DNA from 4 places in the Pseudogulbenkiania sp. FW507-F1 genome. Region 1 is predicted to be linked to each of the others. Evidence: predicted binding sites of a transcription regulator. Region 1 holds the regulator's gene; each other region holds the start of a gene.
What was found. The regulator sigma-54, encoded in region 1, starts transcription at its own class of promoters, with help from an activator protein. The targets are predictions, from matches to a motif close to CTGGCACGCTTCATGCTT.

Region 1 (5,288 bases):
GTCAACGGCCTGCTGGTCGTCGACGACGCCGGCCACCTGGTCGGTGCGCTCAACATGCACGACCTGCTCCAGGCCCGGATCGTATAAGGACACGCATGCAAACGATTCACGAACTCGCCCGCAAGGTGCAACTCCTGATCATGGACGTCGACGGCGTCCTCACCGACGGCCGCATCTTCTTCACCCCGGACGGCGAAGAAATCAAGGCCTTCAACACCCTCGACGGCCACGGCCTGAAGATGCTGCAGAGCACCGGTGTCAAGCTCGCCATCATCACCGGCCGCGCCGCGCGCTGCGTCGAGCACCGCGCGCGCGGGCTGGGCATCGACTACTACTTCCAGGGCGTCGAGAACAAGGTCGGCGCGTTTCAGACCCTGCTCACCCAGGCCGGCGTCGACGCCGACGCCTGCGCCTACATCGGCGACGATGTGGTCGACCTGCCGGTGATGCGCCGCGTTGGTCTCGCTGTGGCGGTGCCCGACGCCCCCAGCCTGGTGCGCCAGAACGCCCACTACGTCACCGGCTTCGGCGGCGGCCAGGGCGCTGTGCGCGAACTCTCCGAGCTCATCATGCAGGCCCAGGGCAGCTTCGATGAGGTGATGAACAGGTACCTGGCATGATCCTGCGCGCCCAGCGGCTATTTCCCATCGTCCTCCTGGCCCTGACCGGCCTCTTGACGTTCTGGCTCGACCAGATCTCGCGCTGGACGCCGGAGACGCGCGCGCTCGACCCGAACAAGCCCGAATTCGTCGCCGAGCACTTCACCGCCCTGCGCTACGACACCACCGGCAAGGTACAAGACCAGCTCAGCGCCCAGCGCATGTGGCAGTACCCGGGCAAAGACGACCTGTTCTTCGACGCCCCCACGCTGCAGGTCTTCGCCGCCGGCGTGCTGCAGTACGACGTGCGCGGCCAGACCGGTCGTTACAACAACAAGACCCGCCAGGCCTTCTTCGACCGCCAGGTGACGCTGTTCAAGCCGGCCGACGCGCAGCGCCCGGAAACCCGCGTCGACACCTCGGTGATGTACGTCGACCTCGACAAGCGTCTGGCCCGCTCCGCGGCCCCGGTCACCATCCATTACGGCACGTCGGTAGCCCGTTCGGTCGGCTTCACCTACGACCAGCGCGCCGGCCTGCTGAAACTGCTCTCGAATGCAAGGGTCGTCTATGCGAAATAAATTCACCCTGACGCTGGCCGTGCTGGCCGGACTGTGCAGCGCCACGGCCGCTCTGGCGGAAAAAGCCGACCAGAGCAAACCAATCGAAATCAACGCCAACAGCGGCACCCTCGACCAGCTCAAAGGCCACACCGTGTGGGAAGGCAACGTCGTGGTGACGCAGGGCACGCTGCGCGTCAACGCCGACCGCGTCGTCGTCACCCGCGACGACAAGGGCAACCAGACGGTGCAGGCCACCGGCAAGGTGGTCACCTTCCGCCAGAAAATGGACGGCAAGGACGAATACATCGAAGGCCAGGCCAGCCGCCTCGACTACACCGGCATCACCAACACCGCCGTGCTCACCGGCAACGCCCGCGTCAAGCGCGGCGAAGACCTGGTGATCGGCGACGTCATCACCTACAACACCCAGAGCCAGACCTACCAGGTCAAGGGCGGCGCCGCCACCGGTCCCAACAAGGGCCGCATCACCGTCATCCTGCAACCGCAAACCACCGGACAGCAGCCATGAACGCCAGCGTACTGAACGTCACCGGGCTGAAGAAGCGCTTCAAGAAGCGCACCGTGGTCAAGGACGTCTCGCTCAACATTGAAAGCGGCGAGGTGATCGGCCTCCTGGGGCCCAACGGCGCCGGCAAGACCACCAGCTTCTACATGATCGTCGGCCTGGTCAGCGCCGACGACGGCCGCATCCAGCTCGACCAGCAGGACATCACCCACTTCCCGATGCATCAGCGCGCCCGCCTCGGGCTGGGCTACCTGCCGCAGGAAGCATCGATCTTCCGCAAGATGACCGTGGACGAAAACGTCCGCGCCATCCTCGAGATCGCCGGCCTCAAGGGCGAGGAGCTGGAACAGGAACTGACGCTGCTGCTGGACGACCTCAACATCGCCCACCTCCGGGAAAGCAACGCGCTGGCCCTGTCCGGCGGCGAGCGCCGCCGCGTCGAGATCGCCCGCGTGCTGGCCACCCGCCCGCGCTTCATCCTGCTCGACGAACCTTTCGCCGGGGTCGACCCGATCGCCGTGATCGACATCCAGAAGATCATCTCCTTCCTCAAGGAGCGCGGCATCGGCGTACTGATCACCGACCACAACGTGCGCGAAACGCTGCGCATCTGCGACCGCGCCTACATCATCAGCGACGGCGCCGTGCTGGCCTCCGGCAAACCGCAGGCCCTCGTCGACAATGAAAAAGTTCGCCAGGTCTACCTGGGCGAACATTTCCACCTGTAACCGCCATGAAGCAGTCGCTACAGCTCAAGGTCTCGCAGCAGCTCACGCTGACCCCGCAACTGCAGCAGTCGATCCGGCTGCTGCAACTGTCCACCGTCGACCTGCAAACCGAAGTCGAGCGCTTCCTGCAGGACAACCCGCTGCTGGAACGGGGCGACGAGCCCGTCGCCGACAGCGCCCCGGCCGAGACCGCTGGCGGCGAGGCCGAGCCCGAACGCCAGGAACCGGAACGCGAGGACAACAGCAGCGGCGAACTCACCGACTGGGGCAGCGGCAGCCGGCGCGGTGAAGACGGCGACGATTACGACCCGATGGCTAACGTGCCGCGCCCGGTCACGCTGCGCGAACACCTGCTGGCGCAGCTGGGCGAAATCGCCCTGCCCGAGCGCGACTGCGCCATCGTGCAGCTCTTGATCGAGGAACTGGACGAAGACGGCTACCTCACGATCGACCTGCAGGAACTGGCCGCCTCGCTGCCGCTGGAACTGGGCATCGAGGAAGACGAACTGGCGTTCGGTTTGAAACTGCTGCAGCAGTTCGAACCGCAGGGGGTCGGCGCCCGCTCGCTGTCCGAATCGCTGGCGCTGCAGCTGGCCCAGTTGCCCGACAGCACCCTGGGCAAGGCCCTGGCGCATGCCATCGTCCGCGAGCACCTGACCCTGCTCGGCAATCGCGACTACACCCGGCTCAAGCGTCTCTTCGACGTCAGCGACGCCGAACTGAAGCAGGCCCAGGCCCTGATCGCCCGCCTCAACCCGCGCCCGGCCTCCGGTTTCGGCGTCGACGACACCCGCTACATCATCCCGGATATCGCCGTGCGCCGCGTCAAGGGGCGCTGGCGCGCCGAGCTCAACAACGCCGCCGTGCCGCGCCTGCGCGTCAACCAGATGTACGCCCAGATGCTCAGCGAAAACCGCGGCGGCGGCGGTGAAATGAGCTCGCGTCTACAGGAGGCAAAATGGCTGGTGAAGAATATTCAGCAACGATTTGACACTATCCTGAAAGTGGCGGAATCTATAGTCGAAAGACAGCAAGCGTTCTTTGAACACGGTGAAGTAGCCATGCGTCCACTCATCCTGCGCGACATTGCGGATGAGCTGGAACTGCACGAATCCACGGTCTCCCGTGTGACGACGCAGAAATACCTGCTGTGCCCGCGCGGCTTGTTCGAGCTGAAGTATTTCTTCGGCAGCGCACTGGAAACGGACAGCGGCGGCGAGTGCTCGGCCACCGCCATCAAGGCGCACATCCGCCAGATGATCGACGCCGAAAACCGCGCCAAACCCCTCTCCGACAGCGCCCTGGCCGACGAGCTCGCGAAACAGGGCATACAGGTTGCAAGACGCACCGTAGCGAAGTATCGTGAAGCCATGCAGATTCCACCGGTCAATCTGCGCAAGGTCCTCTGACCTTGGATTGAATCATCAGCATGCCCGGCAGCATCCGCCGGGCAGCCAACACAAGAAGGAGTAAGGTATGAACCTCAAAGTAACCGGTCTCCACCTCGACGTTACCCAACCGCTGCGTGATTACATCGAAAGCAAGCTCGAACGCATTACCCGTCATGTCGACCACGTGATCGACGTGGCGGTGACCCTGTCCGTGGACAAGCTGGTCCAGAAGGCCGAGGTCAACGTCCATCTCTCCGGCAAAGACATCCACGTCGAAGCCACCGAGTCGGACATGTACGCCGCCATCGACCTCCTGATGGACAAGCTGGATCGACAGGTTCTCAAGCACAAGGAAAAGCTGAGCGAACACCGGGCCATTCCGACACCGGCCCCGGCACCAGAAGCCACACTCTAAGCCCTTGATTGATAAAGCGGGAACCATCAGGTTCCCGCTTTGCTTTGCACAGTCCTTTCTCTGTCACACCAAAGCAACTAGAATCGTCGGGTTTTTGGCAGCTCTCAACAGACCCCTATGAGCCTGATCGGCAAAATCCTAACTCGGGACAACGTCCTGCTCGACCTCGACGTGGCCAGCAAGAAGCGCGTCTTCGAGCAGGTAGGCCTCCTGATCGAGAACACCCGCGGCATCGCGCGCAGTGAAGTGTTCGAGTGCCTGTTCGCCCGCGAGAAGCTCGGTTCCACCGGGCTCGGGCAAGGTGTGGCCATTCCGCACGGCCGCGCCCGTGGTCTGAAAGAGGCGGCCGGCGTACTGATCCGCCTCAAATCGGCGATTCCCTTCGACGCCCCGGACGGCAAGCCGGTACAGATCCTGTTCGTGCTGCTGGTGCCGGAACAGGCCACCGACCTGCACCTGCAGGTGCTGTCGGAACTGGCCCAACTTTTCTCCAGCCGGCCGCTGCGCGAAAAACTGCTCGCCGCCCAGAATGCCGACGAGCTCTACACCCTGCTGACCGAATGGTCTCCCAATGCCTAGCATAAGCGTTCGCAAGCTCTACCACGACAACCAGCACAAACTGAACCTGAGCTGGGTTGCCGGGACCGGCGGAGCCGACAACCTGATCGGCAACGACGAGCAGCGTCCGCTGCTGGCGCTGGTGGGCCACCTCAACTTCATCCACCCCAACCGGGTGCAGGTGCTGGGCCTGGCCGAAGTCGAGTACCTCGACCGCCTGGAACAGTCGGCCGCCAAGACCGCGCTCGACCAGCTGTTCCACAAAAGCATGTCGGTGGTGATGGTGGCCAACGGCCAGCCGGTGCCCAAGCTGCTGCGCGACTACTGCCACACCCACAACGTGCCGCTGATGACCACGCCGCTGGAGAGCCCCTACCTGATGGATGTGCTGCGCATCTATCTGGCGCGCGCGCTGGCGGTCTCGACCGTGCTGCACGGAGTGTTCCTCGACGTGCTGGAAATCGGCGTGCTGATCATGGGCGATTCGGCCATGGGCAAGAGCGAACTG
Region 2 (5,288 bases), on a different contig from region 1:
CCACGGTGAAGCGCCGGCCGCGCAGCACCAGTGCGGTCAACGTCGCCACCAGCGTCTTGCCCTGCGAGCGCAGCCAGCGGTTGTGCGCGGTCAGCAGGCGATCGAGCGCGGTGCCGACCTCCCAGGTTTCCGGCGTGGCGTAGTAGTCCGCCGCCACCGCGCGCACGCTGGACTGGGCGGCGAGCTTGCCGTCGGCGCAGCTCGACACGCCGTCGGCCAGCACGAACAGCGCCCCCTTGCTGGTCAAGAGGCCGGCCTCCGGCGTCACGCAGGCCAGCGCATCCTCGTTGCGCGGCTTGGGGCCGGCATCGGTGGCGTGACCGACGGTCAGGGCGAGCGACATGGTCGAATCCTTGTTCCCATCCGCCTCGGCGATGGCGTCGGCGGATGAGGGTGGTCAGTGTGCGAATCTCTCGCGGGCCACTCTGGGCCGGCGAGAGATCCGCTCAGCGCGCACCGGCCGTCCCTACCCGGAACAGCTGGCGCGCGGGTCCTCCTGTTCGAACTATACCCGGGCCGAGGTCACGCTGGCCGCACCCCAGGTGGTGCGCCAGCGCAGCTTGACGCTGTGCAGGCCGAACCAGGCCACCAGGCCCAGGCTGGCGAACAGCCACAGGCCGATCTGGTAGTTGCCGGTGGATTGCTTGACGAAGCCGAGGCCCGCCGCCAGCAGGAAACCACCGATGCCGCCCGCCATGCCGACCAGGCCGGTCATCACGCCGATTTCCTTGCGGAAGCGCTGCGGCACCAGCTGGAACACCGCGCCGTTACCGCAACCGAGCGCCAGCATGGCACCGACGAACAGCGCCAGCGCGGCGTAGGCCTGCGGCAGGTTGAAGCCGACCACGCCCAGCATCAGCGCGGCGATGGTGTACATCACCAGCAGGGTGCGGATGCCGCCGACGCGGTCGGCCAGCGCGCCGCCCAGCGGGCGCATCATCGAACCGGCGAACACGCAGGCGGCGGTGTAGTAGCCGGCGGTCACCGCGTTCAGGCCATACTGGTCGTGGAAGTAGCCCGGCAAGGCGCCGGCCAGGCCGACGAAGCCGCCGAAGGTCATGCTGTAGAAGAACATGAACCACCAGCTATCCTTGTCGCCCAGCACCTTGAGGTAATCGGCCAGCGACTTGGCCGGCGCGCGGTTGGGCGCATTCTTGGCCAACAGACAGAACACCACGAACACGATCGACAGCGGGATCAGCGCGAAGCCGAACACGTTCTCCCAGCCGTAGACCGAGGCCAGCCCCGGTGCCAGCAAGGCCGCGAACACCGTGCCGGAGTTGCCGGCGCCGGCGATGCCCATCGCCTTGCCCTGGTGCTCCGGCGGATACCACTGCGACGCCAGCGGCAGCGACACCGCGAACGAGGCGCCGGCCACGCCGAGGAACAGGCCCAGCAGCAGCGCCTGGTGGAAGGAGTGGATGCCGAAGTGCCAGGCAGTGCCCAGAGCCGCGATCACCACCACCTGGCCGACGATGCCGGCGGTCTTGGGCGACAGGCGGTCCACCATCAGGCCAATGGCGAAACGTAGCACCGCGCCCGCCAGGATCGGCGTGGCCACCATCATGCCGCGCTGCTGCGCGGACAGCGACAGGCTGTCGGCGATCTGGATCGCCAAGGGCCCGAGGATGTACCAGACCATGAAGCTCAAGTCGAAGTAGAGAAACGCGGCCAGCAGAGTGGGCCAGTGCCCGGCCTTCCAGAAACTCTTGTTCATGTACCTTCTCCCGATATCGATGCGAACCAGTCGCCGCGCAAAAAAAAACGTCCGCCGCCGCGCAGTGTTGGCTGCGTGGTAGCGGACGCCGTTGTCCGTCTCAGGCGAAAGACCCACATTGGTCTCCCCCTGCCATCCGGCGAACCTGGCCTTCGTTGGCCCGGCGTGCCGGAGCTGAATTGTTCGAGGTTGATATAGCAACTAGCGTGCCAGCCACGAAAGCCGCGCCAGGTGGGCCTTGGCGCCGTCGCACGCGGTCTGGCGCACTGCACAAGTGCGCCGATGCACCAGCCGGGCACATCGGCGCCCGCGCCATGAAAAAAGCGGGGAAGACTCTCGTCTTCCCCGCCCTCCATTACCACCCAAAGTACATAGGGCCTGTTTCAGTAGGCCAGCGAGCCAAAGCAGGTTGAGTGCCGCCAGCGTCCAGGAACCCGAATGTACCCTGACCACATGAGGATTCCGTATCGCTGAGCGAATCTCCGAAGGAGATGCGCAGGCACAGCAGCCTGATGCAATAGGTTCACGCTGCCGGTCGCAGATGCTTCTGATACAAAAACTCCAGCACCGCGCTGCGATAGCCGTGGTAGGCACTGTCGTTGGCCAGCGCCAGCCGCTCACGTGGACGCGGCAGCGCCACTTCGAGAACCTCGCCGACGGTGGCGGCCGGGCCGTTGGTCATCATCACGATGCGGTCGGAGAGCAGCACCGCCTCGTCCACGTCGTGCGTCACCATCACCACGGTGGCCCGGGTGGCCTCGACGATCTTCACCAGCTCGTCCTGCAGATTGGCGCGGGTCAAGGCATCCAAAGCGCCGAACGGCTCGTCCATCAGCAGCACCTTGGGCTCCATCGCCAGCGCGCGGGCAATGCCGACACGCTGCTTCATGCCACCCGACACCTCGTGCGGGTACTTGTCGCTGGCGTGGCTCAGGTTGACCAGCGCCAGCGCCGCCTCGCAGCGCGCCTTGAGTTGGACCTTGTTCTCGCGCTGGCCAAACACTTTCTCCACCGCGAGGTAGATGTTGCCGTAACAGGTCAGCCACGGCAGCAGACTGTGGTTCTGGAACACCACGGCACGCTCCGGCCCCGGCCCGTCGATCTCGCGCCCGCCGCACAAGGCGATGCCGGCATCGGGGTCGTACAGCCCGGCGACGATGTTGAGCACGGTGGATTTGCCGCAGCCGGAGTGGCCGATCAGCGACACGAACTCGCCCTGGCGGATGGTCAGGTTTACATCGCGCAGCGCCACGAAACGGCCCTGGCGACTAGCGAAGCTCTTGCCCACGCCTTGCAATTCGACGAATTTTTCCATGACTCACACTCCCTGACCGAAGCTGAAGCGGCGCGCCAGCAGGATCAGCGCCTGCTCCAGCAAGAGCCCGACCAGCCCGACGATGAAGATGGCGATGATGATGTGCTCGACGTTGAGGTTGTTCCACTCGTCCCACACCCAGAAGCCGATGCCGACGCCGCCGGTGAGCATCTCGGCCGCCACGATCACCAGCCAGGCCACGCCGATCGACAGGCGCACCCCGGTCAACACGTGCGGCAACACCGACGGGAACAGGATGGTGGTGAACACCTTGAACTCGGACAATCTCAGCACGCGCGCCACGTTGAGGTAATCCTGCGGCACCGCACGTACCCCGGCGGCGGTGTTGAGGATCATCGGCCACACGCTGGAGATGAAGATCACCCAGATCGACGCCGGGCTCGCGGCCTTGAACACCAACAGGCCGATCGGCAGCCAGGCGAGCGGCGAAACCGGTCGCAGCAGGCTGATCACCGGCGCGAACATCGCCGAGACGAAGGCGAAGCGGCCGAGGATGAAGCCGGCGGGAATGCCCACCAGCGCCGCCAGGCCGAAGCCGATGCCGACGCGCCCGAGCGAATTGAGGATGTTCCAGCCCACGCCCTGGTCATTCGGCCCGTTGCGGTAGAACGGATCGGCGAACAGCAGCTTGGCCGATTCCCAGGTGGACAGCGGCCCCGGCAGGCCGCCGCGCGACTTGGCAACCACGGCCCAGACCAGCACCAGCAGCGCCAGCCCCAACAGCGGCGGCACCACGGTCTTGATCGCCTGCACCAGCAGGCGCACGGCGGGCGAGGTGTCGGCCGATTCCAGCGACGGGAAACGGCGTTTCGACGCGGTGCGCGCCGGCAGTGTCTGTTCCACGGTCTTGCTCTCTGTGCCGCTCACGACACGGGCTTCATGCTTGATGGCTTGCATGGTGGTTCTCCCCTATTCCGTGGCTCAGGCGCGAATCTTGAACGAAGCGGCGTAGCCTTTCGGGTCCTTGCCGTCCCACACCACGCCGTCGATCAGCTTGGCCGAGCGCATATCGGAACGCGGCAGCGCGACCTTGGCGAGCGCAGCGGCTTCCTTGTAGAGCGCGATCTGGTTGATCTGTCGCGCCACGCCCAGGTAGTCCGGATCGGCCTTCAGCAAGCCCCAGCGCTTGTGCTGGGTGAGGAACCACATGCCGTCGGAGAGATACGGGAAGTTGACCCTGCCCTCGTCGAAGAACTTCATCAGGTGGGGGTCTTGCCACTTCTTGCCCAGGCCGTCTTCGTAGGAACCAAGGAAGCGCCCCTCGATGACCGGCTCCGGCGCGTTGACGTAGGCCTTGTCGGAAATCAGTTTGGCCACGCTGGCGCGATTCTTGACATCGTCGATGTAGCGCGAGGCTTCCAGCAGCGCCGCGGTCAGCGCGCGCGCGGTGTTCGGGTTCTTTTTCACCCAGTCGCCGGTGCTGCCCAGCACCTTTTCCGGGTGGCCGGCCCAGATCTGCTGGGTGGTGGCCACGGTGAAGCCGACATTGTCGGCGATGGCGCGGGCGTTCCACGGCTCGCCGACGCAGTAGCCGTCCATATTGTCGACGCGCATGTTGGCCACCATCTGCGGCGGCGGCACCACGATGGTCTTGACGTCGCTCATCGGGTTGACGCCCTGCGCGGCCAGCCAGTAGTAGAGCCACATGGCGTGGGTGCCGGTGGGGAAGGTCTGGGCAAAGGTGTATTCGCGCGGCTCGGCCTTGATCAGCTTGGCGAGCGCCGGGCCGGAGGTCACGCCCTTGGCCTTGAGCTGGTTGGAGAGCGTGATGCCCTGGCCGTTCTGGTTCAGCGTCATCAGCACCGCCATGTCCTTCTTCGGACCGCCGATGCCCAGGTGCACGCCGTACACCAGGCCGTACAGCACGTGGGCGGCGTCCAGCTCGCCGTTGACCAGCTTGTCGCGCACCGCGGCCCAGCTCGCCTCCTTGGACGGCACGATGGTGATGCCGTACTTCTTGTCGAAGCCCATCTTGGAGGCCACGATCACCGAGGCACAGTCGGTAAGGGGAATGAAGCCGACTCTGACTTCGGTTTTTTCCGGCTTGTCGCTGCCGGCAGCCCAGGCGCTGCTGGCGATGCCGGCCGGCAAGGCGGCCAGCAAGGTGGTGGACCCCATGGTGGTCAGTGCTCCCTTGAGAAAAGTGCGTCGCTCCGGCGCCGCGGGCGAACTGCTGTCGATCGATGTGCGCGTGTCTTCCATTTCCTTCTCCCTCATTGCAGAAAAAAACAGCCG
Region 3 (5,288 bases), on a different contig from region 1:
TGTTCATCTCCGAGCGCAGATAGACGAACTCGATCGGGTAGACCGGCTCCCAGGCCTTTTGGTACTCGGTAAACACCACCTCCAGCAGACGGCGGATGATGCGCTGCTCGGTGGGGGTGAAGTCGCGCCCCTCGACACGGACGTGATAGCGCCCGTCGCTACCGAACAGGTTGTCGACCACCAGGAATACCAAGTCGGGGTCGAAGATCAACAGACCGGTGCCACGCAGCGGCTTGACGTGAACCAGGTTGAGGTTGGTCGGCACGACCAAATTGCGGATGAACTCGCTGTACTTCTGCACCCGCACCGGCCCGACGGAGATTTCCGCGTTGCGCCGAATGAAGTTGAACAATCCGATACGCAGGTTGCGGGCAAAACGCTCGTTGATGATCTCGAGCGTCGGCATGCGCCCGCGCACGATGCGTTCCTGACGACCGATGTCGTAGGTGCGAACACCCTGCGAGTCCTGGCCGCTGTCGTCCTCGGCCTCTTCTCCCGTGACACCCCGCAGAAGGGCATCGACCTCGTCCTGGGAGAGGATATCGTCGGCCATGGCGTTACTGCGACTGGATGATGAAAGCGGTAAACAGGATGTTTTCCACCGGCTGCTCCTCGCCCGCGTCCATCGATTCGTTGATGATCTTCTTGACCTGAGCCTTCAGCTTCACCTTGCCTTCCGGTGTGGAGAGCTCATCCGATGACTTGGACGACAGCAGCAGAATCAGCGCGCTGCGGATCTTGGGCATGTACTCGGTGAATTTTTTCTTGGCTTCTTCGCTGGCGAGTTCTGCCTGCATGTCCACCTGCAGCATGTTTCCGCCATTGCCGGCCAGGTTGACGACGAAGGTGTCCAGTTTTTCGAAGATGGGCGGGCCGTCTTTCTTTTTCTTGGGCTTCTCGGCCGTCTGTTCGGCATGAGCGTCGCCAGCCGGTGCATGCAGGCTGGTGAACATGTAGGCGGCCAGCCCCCCGACGGCAACAAGAACCAGCAGCAGCAAAGCGATGACAACGATCATCAGCTTGTTGCCGCCGCCTCCCGATTTTTTTTCGGCTTTCTTTTCTTCCGCCATAAACCTCAATCCGTATCTTGCAGTCTTCAAATAGTAAGCGATCTCTTTATGCTATTTTCCAGAAATCGCAGCAGACTGGATAGAGGCGAATGACAAATTCGACGTGTTATTCGTCATTTTATGGGGGGCACGGTTCCATCCCGTCCGCCCATGATGGGTTGCCCACCCGGATTCAGGCAAAAATGCTCAAGACATTCCTTGCCTTATTGATCAGCGACAAGGTGTCATTACCCTCTGCAGGGGCGTCTTCCTGCTGGCGCGCGGCCTTGGCCTGACGCTGGAACTGGCGCGGGTCGCCGGATTGGCCACTGGAAACCTGAGCGTCGGCCAGCTGCAAGCCGCTCGACGCCAGCATCGAGGCGAGCTTGGGCAGACTGTTTTCCACGGCTTCGCGCGCTTGCGGAGTGGTCGCACTGAACGTGACCTGAACTTGGTCATGGTTGAGTTTCAGCGTGACATCGATCGGGCCGAGTTCGGGTGGATTGATCTGGATCTGTGCCTTGTCGGCTTTCACGCTGACCAGCGAGAGCATCTGCTCGCTCATGGACTTGGCCCAGTTGCTGTCGCTGATCGGCAGCGGCAAGGCCAGCACCTTGGCCTGGCCGGCTTCAGCCGCCGCATGCGCCGCGCCAGTGGCCGAAGCGTGAACCGGCAAGAATTGTCCTTGCGCCGCGCCGTCCACCGGCAAATTTTGCGCCCCCGGCAGCGCATGCCGGTCGCCCTTCAGCGCGGTCAGCAACTCCTGCTGCGCCTCGTCCGCCGGCGACGCGTCGCCCTTCCCGAGTTGCAGACCCTGCTTCAGTTCCGGGGTAATGGTCGGCGGCACCGTAGGCAAGGCCATGACCGGTCCAGCGAGCACCGGCTCATCCGACAACGGGGCTTTCTTGGCCGATTTCTTGACGTTGCCTGCCCCCTCCCCGTCTGACTCGGTGCCGGAGGAGGCCGGCGACAGCGCGGCGAGCTGGCTCAGCTGCAGACCGAACAGACCGGCGAACGGGGAACCTTCCGCAACAACGCCGGCGGCCGAGGTGCCGCTCTGGACGGCCACGGCCTTGGCGCTCGCGGCCGGGGAAAGAATGGAAATAGTCATGGCCATGGGCTTCCAGCTAAATGATGGCCATAAAAAAGCAAGTTCCGGGCCAGGACATTGCAGGCACCTCACGTCACGGAGCCGCACCCGGCGCCGCACCTTGGTCAGCACACCGGCAGCCTAGTCCTCGTGCTGCTTGTCCCAGAAACGCCGGGTGGCGAACTCGTCGCTCAGCTTCTGCTGGCGCTTGGCTTCGAGCGCCTCTTGCCTCGCCCGTTCGCGCTCGATCAGCGTTTCGAACGCCTTCAACTGCTTGCGCTCGTTGTTCCAGGCCTGCCGCGCCAGCAAAAAGGTCTGCTTGCAGCGGTCGACCTCGGTCTGCTGGGTGGCCATGGCCTCGTCCAACCGCGCTATGAAGCGATGGAAATCCTGCCACTGCGACACCGCCATACCCTGCCCTCCGCCCTGCAGCAGCCGTTGGCGATACTCGTTACGAAAGGCATCGAGTTGATCCAGTCGCGACAGCGCTTCCGCCAGACGGGCCTGGGCCTGCCGCATACGCTCGGCGGCGGCTTCCTGCTTTTCTTCGGCCAACCTGACCAGTAACGCGTACTTGCTGGGCTTCATCGGCTGCGCTCACTACGCCAGGGTCGTGGCCAACTGCTCAAGACAGGAGTCATAACCGTGGGATTCGTGCATCGGCTGGGTGAGAAAGCCGACCATCGGCAGCTGGCGCCGGATCGCCTCATCCAGCATCGGGTCGGAGCCGGCTACGTAAGCGCCGACGCTGATCAGGTCGCGGTTGCGCTGGTAGCGGGAGTAGAGTTGTTTGAAACGCCGCGCCAGGTCCATCTGGCGCGGAGCTACCACGTCGACCATGACCCGGCTGATCGACTGCTCGATATCGATGGCCGGGTAATGGCCGGCTTCGGCCAACTCGCGCGACAGCACGAAGTGGCCATCGAGAATGGCACGGGCGGCATCGGCGATCGGATCCTGCTGGTCGTCGCCCTCGGACAGCACGGTATAAAACGCGGTGATGGCCCCGCCACCCCGCGCGGCATTGCCGGCGCGTTCGATCAGTTGCGGCAGGCGCGCAAACACCGATGGCGGGTAGCCCTTGGTGACGGGCGGCTCGCCGATGGCGAGCGCGATCTCGCGCTGGGCCATGGCGTAGCGCGTTACCGAATCCATCAACAGCAGCACGTCGAGCCCCTGCTCACGGTAGTACTCGGCCAGCGCCGTGGCGTAGGCGGCGCCATGCAGACGCATCAACGGCGGGGTATCGGCCGGTGCGGCCACGATCACCGAGCGGGCGCGCCCTTCCTCGCCAAGAATATTCTCGATGAAGTCCTTGACCTCGCGCCCCCGCTCCCCGATCAGACCCACCACCACGATGTCCGCCTTGGTGAAGCGCGCCATCATACCCAGCAGCACGCTCTTGCCGACGCCGGAGCCGGCGAACAGGCCCAGGCGCTGGCCGCGCCCCACGGTCAGCAGGCCGTTGATGGCACGTACACCGACGTCCAGAACATCGCGTACCGGCGAGCGCTCCAGCGGGTTGAGCGGCTGACTGTACAAGGGGAAGTAGGCTTCCGGCTGCAGCGGCCCCTTCTCGTCGAGCGGCCTCCCGAGGGAATCCAGCACCCGCCCCAGCAGATTGAAGCCGACGGGAACCTGCCTCCCGGCCGCCCCATTGAGACTGAGCGGCACCGTCGCCTGGCCGAAGGCCGGGGCATGCTGCATCGCCAGCGGCCGCACTTCGGAGCCCGGCAACAGACCCTGAACATTGGTCAGCGGCATCAGAAACACCTTGTCGCCGGCAAACCCGACCACCTCCGCCTCGACACGGCCGCCATCCGGCAGCGCCACAGAGCAGGCGCTCCCCACCGGCAGCTTGAGGCCGACAGCCTCCATCACCATGCCGGTAACACGCACCAGCTTGCCGCGCGTCGACCACAGCGGGGTGCGATCGGCGACAGCACGGCAATCGGCAAGGAAGCGCCGCTGGCGCTCAAGCAGAGGGTGAGTCATTGGCGGACGGCTCCAATCCCAGGGCGGACTTCAGCGCCTCGAGGCGGGCAGCCAGGGTCAGGTCCAGCCGCAACTGGGCCGTGTCGATAATGCAGCCGCCGCGCGCGATGGATGGATCGGCCAGCCACTGCCAGACGGTCTCCGGGGTCTCCTGCTGCAAGAAGGTGCGCGCCACCTCCAGATCGGCGGGGTTGACGCGCAAGCGCGCCTGCCCCAGCGAAGCCGGCAGGTCCGACATGGCCTGGCGCAGCAGCGACTCGATGGCACAAGGATCGCAGGCCAGATGCGCCGCCACCAGCCGCTCGGCCAGGCCGACCGAGAACGACAGGAGATCGTGCGCCATGTCGGCCTCGATCCGGTTGAGCCCCTCGGCAAACTGGTCGGCCAGAGCCTGCAGAGGCTCCCAATGCCGGGCAAACGCGGTGGAGGCCTCGGCCAGCGCTTCGGCATGTCCTTGCTGGCGCCCTTCGGCGAGGCCGGCCTCGTGACCGGTCTGCCACGCCTCCTGATGAATGGCCTCGAGCTCGGCGGCGGTCGGGTAGGAGCTGGCAGGAACCTCGTCAGCGGGATCGGCCTCGCCTTCTGCCACCGGGTCGGGATCGTCTCCCGTCAGCAGCGCCTCGTCCTCGGAAGCGACGGGATCAGCCTCACCCTCACTGCCGTCGAGGGGCGACGGCGCCTCCTCCTGGAAGCTGGCTGGCGACCAGGTGCGCCACTCCGTGACTTGCTCCCCCGGAATGATGGTGTTACTCGACGAGGCCTTCATCACCGCCCTTGCTGCCTAACACGATCTGGCCGTCGTCGGCGAGCTTGCGCACCACCTTGAGAATCTCTTTCTGCTCGGCTTCCACCTCGGACAGCTTGACCGGCCCCTTGGCCTCGAGATCGTCGCGCAGCATTTCCGCCGCACGCTGGGACATATTGCGGAAGATCTTGTCCTTGAGCTCCTGACTGGTGCCTTTGAGCGCCACCACCAGCGAATCGGTCTGCACTTCGCGCAGGATGGTCTGGATCGAACGGTCGTCGATGTCGAGGATGTTCTCGAACACGAACATCTTGTCCTGGATGCGCTGCGCCAGTTCGGGATCGTGCTCGCGGATATAGCCCAACGCCGAGGCTTCGACATTGCCGCCCATGAAGTTGAGGATTTCCGC
Region 4 (5,288 bases), on a different contig from region 1:
CAGCCTGAGCGCCTCTTCCTTGATGACTTCGGTGTATTCCTTGAGATCGTCGCGCTCGCCCAGCTCGTGCTCCAGCAGTTGCGCCGCACCGCGGATGCCGCCCAGCGGGTTCTTGATCTCGTGCGCCAGGTTGCGGATCAGTTCGCGGTTGGCCTGCTGCTGCAGCAGCAGCCGTTCTTCGTTGGCGATTTTCAGTTGCTGGTCGAGCGGGCGCAGCTCCACCAGCGCGCGCGAACCGTCGTTGTCGATCGGCGTGATCGACAGGGCGACGTGCAGCGGCTGCTCGTTGTGCAGCAGTTTCAGTTCGAGGTCGTGTTCGATGAAACTGACGTTGTTCTTGAACGCGGTATCCAGCGCCTGCTTCAGCGCTGCACTGTTTTGGAACAGTCCGGTCAGTTGATGGCGCAGCAGTTCGCGCCGTCCCAGTGCCAACAGGTTTTCACTGGCGGGATTGACGTAGTCGAGCGAACCGTCGGTCCGCACGATCAGCACCGGGGTGTCGAGCAGTTCGAGCCCGGCAAAGCTGGATGGTGTCATGGAAATCCGGTCGTGAAGAGTGTGTCCGCTATCCGTATAGCAATATCCACGCCAGCGCTGCAAGCGGACCCAAGCCTCTTTACCGGAATGCTATGCCTTATTTTGGTGCATTGGAAGCGGACTGCCCCAACTCGCGCCGCAAGGCTTCCACGTTCTTCTGGTGCTCGGTGACCTGGTTCTGCAGTTGCTGCACCCGGTCGAGGTATTTCTGGTAGTTGCGCTCGTTGCCAAGCCGGGTGGCCCGGCCTTCCTCCAGCGCCTTCTGGGCCTCGGCCAGCGCCTTCTGCTCGTTGGCCAGCTCCTGTTCCAGGATCTTGCGCCGGCCGTTGTCGCGCTGCTGCTGGGTGGCGTTGTCGACGTTGGGATAGCGGCCGCTGCTGAAGGGCGGCGTGCTGGGAGTGGTGGACGGCGCCGAGCTGCTCGACTTCGCCTCCTCGCTCGAATACGTCGACAACGGCGACAGTTTCACCGGCACGCCGCCTTTCATCGGGGTATTCGAGAAGGTGACGTGACCGCTGGGGTCGACGTACTTGTAGATGGTCTGCGCCTGCGCCAGGCTGCACGCCAGCAACAGGCCGAAAATCATGGTCTTCATGGGTGGGGGGAAACCTGCATGGTCTATCCTGATAGGTGATTTCATCATAAGCAAATCCGCGTCATCCGTCACATGGGGATAAGCCGGCGCCCGCCGGCGGGCCGTGCAGCTGGGCAGAAAAACAAAAAACGGCAGCCGAGGCTGCCGTTCGATTCGGGTACGGGCCGTGAATTACAGGCTGTAGTACATCGAGAATTCCACCGGGTGGGTGGTCATGCGGGTCAGGTTCACTTCCTGCATCTTCAGTTCGATGTAAGCGTCGATCCACTCGTTGGAGAACACGCCACCACGGGTCAGGAACTCACGGTCGGCGTCCAGCGCGGCCAGGGCTTCGTCGAGCGAGGCGCACACGGTCGGGATCAGCTTGTCTTCTTCCGGCGGCAGATCGTACAGGTTCTTGTCGGCGGCATCGCCCGGGTGAATCTTGTTCTGGATGCCGTCCAGACCGGCCATCATCAGCGCGGCAAAGCACAGGTACGGGTTGGCCAACGGATCCGGGAAGCGGGCTTCGATACGACGGCCTTTCGGGCTGGCCACGTGCGGGATACGGATCGAGGCGGAGCGGTTCTTGGCGGAGTAGGCCAGCTTCACCGGCGCTTCGTAGTGCGGAACCAGACGCTTGTACGAGTTGGTGCCCGGGTTGGTGATGGCGTTCAGCGCCTTGGCGTGCTTGATGATGCCGCCGATGTAGTACAGGGCGGTTTCGGACAGGCCGGCATAGCCGTCACCGGCGAACAGGTTCACGCCGTCTTTCCAGATCGACTGGTGCACGTGCATGCCCGAGCCGTTGTCGCCGACGATCGGCTTCGGCATGAAGGTGGCGGTCTTGCCGTAGCTGTGGGCCACGTTGTGCACCACGTACTTCAGGATCTGGGTCCAGTCGGCACGCTGGGTCAGGGTGCTGAACTTGGTGCCGATTTCGTTCTGGCCGGCGGTAGCCACTTCGTGGTGGTGCACTTCGACCGGCACGCCCAGTTCTTCCAGCAGCAGCACCATGGCGGAACGCAGGTCTTGCGAGGAGTCGACCGGCGGAACCGGGAAGTAGCCGCCCTTCACGCCCGGACGGTGGCCCATGTTGCCGCCTTCGAACTGTTCGGCGGACGCCCAGGCAGCTTCTTCAGCCTGGATCTTGACGTGGCAGCCGGACATGTCGGCGCCCCAGGTCACGGAGTCGAACACGAAGAATTCCGGTTCCGGACCGAAGTAGGCGGTGTCACCGATGCCGGAAGCCTTCAGGTAGGCTTCTGCGCGCTTGGCGATGGAGCGCGGGCAGCGGTCGTAGCCCTTGCCGTCGGCCGGGTCGATCACGTCGCAGGACATGAACACGGTCGGCTCGTCGTAGAACGGGTCGATCTTGGCCGTGGCCGGGTCGGCCATCAGCAGCATGTCGGAAGCCTGGATACCTTTCCAGCCGGCGATCGAGGAGCCATCGAAAGCGTGGCCGTGCTCGAACCACTCTTCGCCGTCATCGAGAACGACGTGGGCCGGGATGGAAACGTGCTGCTCTTTACCGCGGGTATCGGTAAAGCGAAGATCTACAAATTTGACGTCGTTGTCCTTGATCAGTTTCAAAACGTCTGCAACCGCCATGGTGTTCTCCTGTTGGGCTACGTGCATCAGAGTATGCGTTGTACTAAGGGTTTGCGACTAAAACTAGCAGGAAGCGTGCCAGCCCGTTCCGGCGGGCTTGCCCATTGTGGCACAAGCCTCGCCGGACTTGCACGTGCCATGGCAGGCTCCGGTTTGGTGCGTCACATTATTGCCATGCTCGATATTGGTGCATTCGGCATGGTTTGCGCCGGAGCGGGGCTTTCCCGATAATCACTGTAAACAAATAATGTAATCCCCTTGCAAGGAGAGTGATGATGAGCAAGATCAACGAGATTCTGCACCGGGCCGGCGAGCGCGGCAGTTCCCAAGGGTTGCCTTATGCCGGCGCGGTGACGCCGGACGAGGCGTATGAACTGTTGCAGGGCATTCCCGAAGCGGTGCTGGTCGACGTGCGCAGCCAGGCCGAATGGCAGTTCGTCGGCGTGGTGCCCGACGCGCTGCGCATCGAATTGCGCAGCTTTCCCGGCATGGTGCCCAACCCGAATTTTGCCAATCAGCTGATGCAGCAGGTGGACAAGGAGAAGGTCGTGCTGTTCCTGTGCCGTTCCGGAGCCCGCTCCGACGAAGCCGCGCGCCTGGCCACGGCGTCGGGCTACGCCACGGTTTACAACGTGCTGGAAGGATTCGAGGGCGACAAGGACGCCGAGCAGCACCGCGGCCGGATCAATGGTTGGAAAGGGCGTGGTTTGCCCTGGATTCAGGGATAAATGGTTGATGTTTGTCGGGCTTCGCGGCAAAGTGCAGAGTTGAAAGAATTACCATTAATGACGTCGCCGCGCGCTGCAAGCGTATTGGCCGTCGTTGAGCAATATCGAGAAAGCAGAATCATGACCGACCGTTACGCCGTCATCGGCAACCCCATCTCCCACAGTCAGTCTCCGTTCATCCATACGGAGTTCGCCCGCGCCTGCCAGCTCGACATCCAGTACGAGAAGCTGTTCGCCGAACTCGACAAGTTCGATCAGGTCGTCGCCGAGTTCGTCGCGGCGGGCGGCAAGGGCATGAACGTCACCCTACCGTTCAAGGGCAACGCCTATCGCATGGCAACCGAACTGACCGCGCGCGCGCGCGCCGCTGAGGCGGTGAACACCCTGACCTTCCGCGACGGCAAGGTCTACGGCGACAACACCGACGGCGTCGGCCTGGTGCGCGACATCGTCGAAAACCTCGACTTCCCGATCGCCGGTCAGCGCGTGCTGATCCTGGGCGCGGGTGGCGCGGTGCGCGGTGTGCTGGCGCCGATCCTGGAGCAGAAGCCGGCCGCGCTGACCATCGCCAACCGCACCCTGATCAAGGCCGAGGCGCTGGCGCACCAGTTTGCCGCCTGGGGCGAGATCAACGCCACCGGATATGAAGGACTGGAAGGCAAGACCTTCGACCTGGTGATCAATGCCACCTCGACCAGCCTCAGCAACGAGCTGCCGCCGGTCCCGTACGGCGTGTTCACCGCCCGCACTCTGGCCTACGACATGGTTTACAGCAAGGGCCTGACGCCGTTCCTGAAGCGCGCCCAGTCGGAAAACGCCGGCATGCTGGCCGACGGCCTGGGCATGCTGGTCGAGCAGGCCGCCGAATCGTTCTCGATCTGGCACGGCGTGCAGCCGGAAACCCGCAAGGTCACCAACATGCTGCGAGACGTGCTGGCCTGATGCGTCTCCTGCTCAAGATCGGGGCGGCCCTGGTGGCCGCCCTTGTGCTGTATAACCTGTGGATTTTCGGGCACGTGCTGTACTGGCGCACCAACAACCCGTCCGCCAGCGCCTTCATGAACGAGCAGCTGGCGCGCCTGCAGGAAGAGAACCCGGACGCCGAGCTGCACCACAAGTGGGTGCCGTATCAGCGCATTTCGGCCAACCTCAAGCGCGCCATCATCGCCGCCGAGGACGCCAAGTTCGTCGACCACGAGGGCTTCGACTGGGACGGCATCGAGAGTGCCTTCGAGAAGAACATGAAACGGGGCAAGATTGTCGCCGGCGGCTCGACCATCAGCCAGCAGCTGGCCAAGAACCTGTTCCTGTCCGGACACAAGACTCCCTGGCGCAAGCTGGAAGAAGCCGTCATCACGGTGATGCTGGAAGCGGTGATGGACAAGCGGCGTATCTTCGAGATCTACCTCAACGTGATCGAATGGGGTAACGGGGTGTTCGGCGCCGAGGCGGCTTCCCGCTACTACTACCGCACCGGAGCCAGCAACCTGTCCGCGTCGCAAGCCGCCAGGCTGGCCGCCATGGTGCCGAATCCGCGCTATTACGACGAGCACCGCGGAGCGCGCGGCCTGGCGCGCAAGGCGCATATCATCCAGCGCCGCCTTTCCTACGCCGAATTGCCCTGATCCGGCGTGTTTTCCCCGGGTTTCCGGCTGGAACCCGGGGCCTTCACGTGCTAGAATCCCGCCTTTCTTTTCGTTTGGCCGTGCCGCGCACGGCATTAACGCATGGACTTACCCAGTTATCCTGTAACGAAATCCCGTTACTCTATTATCGAATAATCCCCGCCTTCAGGACCGCAGTGCGCGTGCACTTCCGCTGAGGCGGAAGGAGGCGTG

Region 2: AC3WG5_RS16490 (nitrate/nitrite transporter) is a predicted target of sigma-54. The motif match lies at 1,913-1,930, and genes of this name have one in related genera.
Region 3: AC3WG5_RS05335 (flagellar hook-length control protein FliK) is a predicted target of sigma-54. The motif match lies at 2,196-2,213, and genes of this name have one in related genera.
Region 4: glnA (glutamate--ammonia ligase) is a predicted target of sigma-54. The motif match lies at 2,787-2,804, and genes of this name have one in related genera.

What each region holds. Positions count from the first base shown of each region.
Region 1 covers NZ_JBYSWM010000020.1:7,397-12,684, forward strand. Annotated here, with positions in the region: gene AC3WG5_RS13430 (KpsF/GutQ family sugar-phosphate isomerase) at 1-87, shown strand, start outside; gene kdsC (3-deoxy-manno-octulosonate-8-phosphatase KdsC) at 96-620, shown strand; gene lptC (LPS export ABC transporter periplasmic protein LptC) at 617-1,180, shown strand; gene lptA (lipopolysaccharide transport periplasmic protein LptA) at 1,170-1,691, shown strand; gene lptB (LPS export ABC transporter ATP-binding protein) at 1,688-2,416, shown strand; gene AC3WG5_RS13455 (RNA polymerase factor sigma-54) at 2,422-3,825, shown strand; gene hpf (ribosome hibernation-promoting factor, HPF/YfiA family) at 3,893-4,222, shown strand; gene ptsN (PTS IIA-like nitrogen regulatory protein PtsN) at 4,340-4,801, shown strand; gene hprK (HPr(Ser) kinase/phosphatase) at 4,794-5,288, shown strand, end outside.
Region 2 covers NZ_JBYSWM010000032.1:11,212-16,499, forward strand. Annotated here, with positions in the region: gene AC3WG5_RS16485 (bifunctional protein-serine/threonine kinase/phosphatase) at 1-343, opposite strand, end outside; gene AC3WG5_RS16490 (nitrate/nitrite transporter) at 506-1,717, opposite strand; gene AC3WG5_RS16495 (ABC transporter ATP-binding protein) at 2,241-3,032, opposite strand; gene ntrB (nitrate ABC transporter permease) at 3,036-3,950, opposite strand; gene AC3WG5_RS16505 (CmpA/NrtA family ABC transporter substrate-binding protein) at 3,975-5,255, opposite strand.
Region 3 covers NZ_JBYSWM010000006.1:30,498-35,785, reverse strand. Annotated here, with positions in the region: gene fliM (flagellar motor switch protein FliM) at 1-553, opposite strand, end outside; gene AC3WG5_RS05340 (flagellar basal body-associated FliL family protein) at 558-1,070, opposite strand; gene AC3WG5_RS05335 (flagellar hook-length control protein FliK) at 1,243-2,160, opposite strand; gene fliJ (flagellar export protein FliJ) at 2,281-2,727, opposite strand; gene fliI (flagellar protein export ATPase FliI) at 2,740-4,134, opposite strand; gene AC3WG5_RS05320 (flagellar assembly protein FliH) at 4,115-4,900, opposite strand; gene fliG (flagellar motor switch protein FliG) at 4,881-5,288, opposite strand, start outside.
Region 4 covers NZ_JBYSWM010000007.1:61,490-66,777, reverse strand. Annotated here, with positions in the region: gene glnL (nitrogen regulation protein NR(II)) at 1-537, opposite strand, end outside; gene AC3WG5_RS06295 (DUF4124 domain-containing protein) at 635-1,132, opposite strand; gene glnA (glutamate--ammonia ligase) at 1,304-2,722, opposite strand; gene AC3WG5_RS06285 (rhodanese-like domain-containing protein) at 2,995-3,450, shown strand; gene aroE (shikimate dehydrogenase) at 3,571-4,392, shown strand; gene mtgA (monofunctional biosynthetic peptidoglycan transglycosylase) at 4,392-5,075, shown strand.